Regions from separate parts of the Micromonospora sp. BQ11 genome, predicted to be linked through region 2. Evidence: predicted binding sites of a transcription regulator. Region 2 holds the regulator's gene; the other holds the start of a gene.
The links. The regulator HrcA, encoded in region 2, represses chaperone genes, less so after heat shock. The targets are predictions, from matches to a motif close to GGTTNGCACNCTCNNNNNGAGNGTGCNAACC.
Positions count from the first base shown of each region.

Region 1 (2,395 bases), on a different contig from region 2:
GTTGTCGGCGACCTCGACGCAGGCGCCGCCGTTGTTGTTGCTGCGGGTGGACTTGCGCCAGGCGGCGCGGGTCAGGTCCATGTCTTCGCCACTTCCTCGATCAGGCGGGCGGACTGCCGGCGCGGCAACGCCTCACCGGTCACAGCCTCCCAGCGCCGTCCCAGCCTGGCAAGGTCGTTCGGACCGTCCACGGTGTGTCCCCGGAGCTGGTTGTCCAGGTGCGCCACCTCGGTGCCGTCGCCGAGTCGGGCGAGGATGAACGGCCCGGAGAGGCCGGTGTACCAGGGCGTGTCTGCGGGAACGATCCGCACCTGCACGTGCGGCTCGGCACCGATGGTCCGCAGGTGGTCCAGCTGCTCCCGCATCGTCGTCCGGTCGCCGACCAGCCGGCGCAGCACCTGCTCGTCCATCACGGCGACCAACTGCGGGGGTTCGACGCGGGTCAACACCGTCTGTCGGGCCATCCGGGCCAGCACCCGCTCGTCGATCTCGTCGTCGGTCAGCAACGTGCCGGCCCGGAGCATCGCCCGCGCGTACGCCTCGGTCTGCAGCAGCCCGGGGACCACCGTCGGGTCGTACCACCGCAGGGCCGTGGCCTCCCGTTCCACCTCCTCCCACGGGCGGAACCAGTCCGGTGCGGCGTGCAGCCGGATCAGCTCCAGCAGGCTGACGAAGAGACCGCCGGTCTCCAGCACCGTGTCGACCCGGGCCAGGTAGTCCGGGCCCAGCGGCTTGTGCCCGACCTCGACGGCGCTGACCGCCGACGACGAATAGTTGATCAGCCTGCCCAGCTCCTCCTGGCTGAGGCCGCGTGCCTGCCGGGCCCGGCGCAACTGGTCGCGCAGGAACCCCAGGGTTGGTACGTCGCTCATCCGCCCGTCCTCCATGTGCCGACTGGTGTCGGAACGTAGGCGCGCGGTCACGGACGCGGAAGCGAGTGTCGGCGTGTCGCGGTGAAGAGTGGCGGAGGAGTGGCGACACGGAGCGCCGACCGTTGGCACTCTCCTTGACGGAGTGCTAGCCGAGGAATAACCTGCGATTAGCACTCTCACCCTGAGGGTGCCAACTTCCGGGCCCCGTGCCCGGCGGTTGAACGCCAGGCGGACCGGCACCCGCGACGACGGCCCCGCCCGGTGGCATGTGGCAGATTGACGCTGGTCGGCTCCGGCCGACCGGTAACGAAACCAGTACCCCAGGAGGGTATGCCCGTGACTACCGCGACCAAGGTTGCGATCAAGCCGCTCGAGGACCGGATCGTGGTCCAGGCGAACGAGGCTGAGACCACCACGGCGTCGGGCATCGTGATCCCCGACACCGCCAAGGAGAAGCCGCAGGAGGGCACCGTCCTCGCTGTCGGCCCGGGCCGGATCGACGACAACGGCAACCGCGTGCCGCTCGACGTGAAGGTCGGCGACACCGTTCTCTACTCGAAGTACGGCGGCACCGAGGTCAAGTACGCCGGCGAGGAGTACCTGGTGCTCTCCGCCCGCGACGTCCTCGCGGTCATCGAGAAGTAAGCAACCGATCAGTGTCGTTGCCCCGGTCCGGCTCGCCGGGCCGGGGCAACGTCGCTTCGAAGGGACATTCATGGCGAAGATCCTGAGCTTCTCGGACGACGCCCGGCACCTGCTGGAGCACGGTGTCAACGCCCTCGCGGACGCGGTCAAGGTCACCCTCGGCCCGCGCGGGCGCAACGTCGTCCTGGACAAGAAATTCGGTGTGCCCACGATCACCAACGACGGCGTGACCATCGCCAAGGAGATCGAGCTCACCAACCCGTACGAGAACCTTGGCGCGCAGCTGGTCAAGGAGGTGGCGACCAAGACCAACGACGTCGCCGGCGACGGGACCACCACCGCCACCGTGCTGGCCCAGGCCATGGTCCGCGAGGGTCTGCGCAACGTGACCGCCGGCACCAACCCGGCCGGCCTGAAGCGGGGTGTCGACGCGGCGGCCGCCAAGGTCTCCGAGGCGCTGCTCGCCAAGGCCGTCGAGGTCTCCGACAAGGAGTCGGTCGCGCAGGTCGCGACGATCTCCGCGCAGGACGCCACGATCGGTGAGCTGATCGCCGAGGCGATGGAGAAGGTCGGCCGCGACGGTGTCATCACCGTCGAGGAGGGCTCCACGCTGACCACCGAGCTGGAGGTCACCGAGGGTCTCCAGTTCGACAAGGGCTTCATCTCGCCGAACTTCGTCACCGACGTGGAGGGGCAGGAGGCGGTCCTCGAGGACCCGTACATCCTGATCACCACCCAGAAGATCTCGGCGATCGAGGAGCTGCTGCCGCTGCTGGAGAAGGTCCTCCAGAACAGTAAGCCGCTGCTGATCATCGCCGAGGACGTGGAGGGCCAGGCGCTCTCCACCCTGGTGGTCAACTCGATCCGCAAGACCATCA
Region 1 covers NZ_JBQHDB010000011.1:2,258-4,652, forward strand. Annotated here, with positions in the region: gene ACTMSW_RS22055 (DUF397 domain-containing protein) at 1-81, opposite strand, end outside; gene ACTMSW_RS22060 (helix-turn-helix domain-containing protein) at 72-872, opposite strand; gene groES (co-chaperone GroES) at 1,203-1,517, shown strand; gene groL (chaperonin GroEL) at 1,588-2,395, shown strand, end outside.
Region 1: a site for HrcA is predicted at 1,038-1,068, ahead of groES (co-chaperone GroES). Genes of this name have one in related genera too.

Region 2 (2,395 bases):
GGTACGCGGCCGGCCGGGCCGTGCTCACCCTGCGCGGACGACTGCTGGCCGACGCGGTCGTCCGGGATCTGCTGCCCTGAGGCCCGGTCCTCCACCTCGCCGGTGCTCCGTTCGGAAGGACCGGACCTCGGCGCCGGCCGGGGGAGCGGCCGGCGCGACGTCAGCGCTTCACGAAGGAGTAGGTCATCGGGTAGCGGTACAGCACACCCTCGTTGGCCTTGACACCGCCGATGATCCCGAAGATCACCGGGACGACCCAGACGAGCATCGGAACGAAGAAGAGCACGCCGCAGGTGATCAGGGTGAGCACCCAGCTCAGCACACCGACGACCGCCCAGGTGAGCTGGAAGTTCAACGCGGCGACCGCGTGTGCCCGTACCACCGGTGACTGCTGGCCGCGGGTCATCATCGCGATGAGCGGCGCGACCCAGCCGAACAGGCCGCCGCCGACGATCACGCCGAGCGGGCCGCCGAAGTGCGCCACCAACGCCCACGTCTTGTCCTCGGCGGTGGGGTAGCCGGGCGGCGGGCCGTACGCGCCGCCGGCCGGGTAGCCGCCACCGGGAGGCGGATAACCGCCGGGTGGGGGATACCCGCCGGGAGGCGGATACCCGCCCGGAGGCGGATAGCCACCGGCGGGGGGATAGCCGCCGGGCGGCGGGTAGCCGCCCGACGTCGGGGCGTCACCGGAGGGTGGCGGATAGCCACCGGGCGGGGGATAGCCGCCCGCGCCCGGTGCCCCGGACAGTGGTGCGGTGGGCTCGTCCGGGGCGGGCGGGCCGGGGAACCCCGACGGAACGGTCGGGTCCGGGTCTCCCGCGCCGGGAGGGCGAGGTGGTTCAGTCATGGACGTCACGGTAGGGGCAGTCGGCAAGGGCACACCAGAGCGACACCGCCCGGGATGTCCGGTCCGTCATTGATCATCGCGATGCCGGCCCTGCCGACGTAGACTGGCACTCGCTACAGTCGAGTGCCAGGCCGCTGCCCGGGTCCGCGCCGCGCGCCCGGCCCGACGTGCGACAGGAGGTGGGGAGGATGGGTCTCGACGACCGCAAACTCGCCGTGCTGCGCGCGATCGTCGAGGACTACGTCGCCACGCAGGAGCCCGTCGGCAGCAAGGCGCTGGTCGAGCGGCACCAGCTCGGCGTCTCGCCGGCGACCGTGCGCAACGACATGGCGGTGCTGGAGGAGGAGGGCTACATCCGGCAGCCGCACACCAGTGCGGGGCGGGTGCCCACCGACCGTGGCTACCGGCTCTTCGTGGACCGCCTGTCCCGGGTCAAGCCGCTGAGCCCGGCCGAGCGCCGGGCGATCGAGCGTTTCCTGGTCGGCGCGGTGGACCTCGACGACGTGGTGCACCGCACGGTCCGGCTGCTGGCGCAGCTGACCCGGCAGGTCGCCGTCGTGCAGTACCCGTCGCTCGCCCGCTCCTCGGTGCGTCACCTGGAGCTGGTGCCGATCTCCACCACCCGCCTGATGCTCGTCATGATCGCCGACACCGGTCGGGTGGAGCAGCGGCTGGTGGAGCTGCCCGCGCCGGTCCCGGCCGACGACGTCACCGACCTGCGCCGGCTGGTCAACGAGAAGCTGGTCGGCAGCCGGCTGTCGGAGACCCCACCCCTGGTCCAGGCCCTGGTGGACGAGTCGGCGCCGCACCTGCGCGGTGCCATGACCACGCTGTCCACCGTGCTGCTGGAGACGCTTGTCGAGCGGCACGAGGAGCGGATCGCCCTGGCCGGCACGGCCAACCTGACCCGCGGTGGCCTGCTCGACTTCCAGGGTTCCCTGCGTCCCATCCTGGAGGCGCTGGAGGAGGAGGTCGTGCTCCTCAAACTGATCGGCGAGACCCAGCCGAGCACCACCCGGGTGCTGATCGGCGACGAGAACGAGGTCGACAACCTCCGCGCCGCCTCCGTGGTCAGCACCGGGTACGGCCCCGGCGCGACCATCGTCGGCGGACTCGGCGTGTTGGGGCCCACCCGCATGGACTACCCCGGCACCATCGCCACGGTACGTGCCGTGGCACGCTACGTGGGCGATCTGCTGGCCCAGAACTGACCAGTCAGGGTCGTCGGTGTCACTGGACGCCGACGACCGGCGCAACGCGAGACGAACATGAGGACACGGAACGCAGTGGCCAGGGACTACTACGGCATCCTCGGTGTGAGCCGGGAAGCCTCCGACGACGAGATCAAGCGCGCCTACCGCAAGCTGGCGCGGCAGTTCCACCCGGACGTGAATCCGGACCCGGAGGCCCAGGAGAAGTTCAAGGACATCAACGCCGCGTACGAGGTCCTCTCGGACGACCGGAAACGGCAGATCGTCGACCTGGGCGGTGACCCGCTCGCCCCGGGCGGCGGGGGCGCCGGCGGTCCGGGTGGCCCCGGCGGGGCGG
Region 2 covers NZ_JBQHDB010000002.1:612,757-615,151, reverse strand. Annotated here, with positions in the region: gene hemW (radical SAM family heme chaperone HemW) at 1-80, shown strand, start outside; gene ACTMSW_RS06870 (DUF4870 domain-containing protein) at 161-847, opposite strand; gene hrcA (heat-inducible transcriptional repressor HrcA) at 1,036-2,058, shown strand; gene dnaJ (molecular chaperone DnaJ) at 2,134-2,395, shown strand, end outside.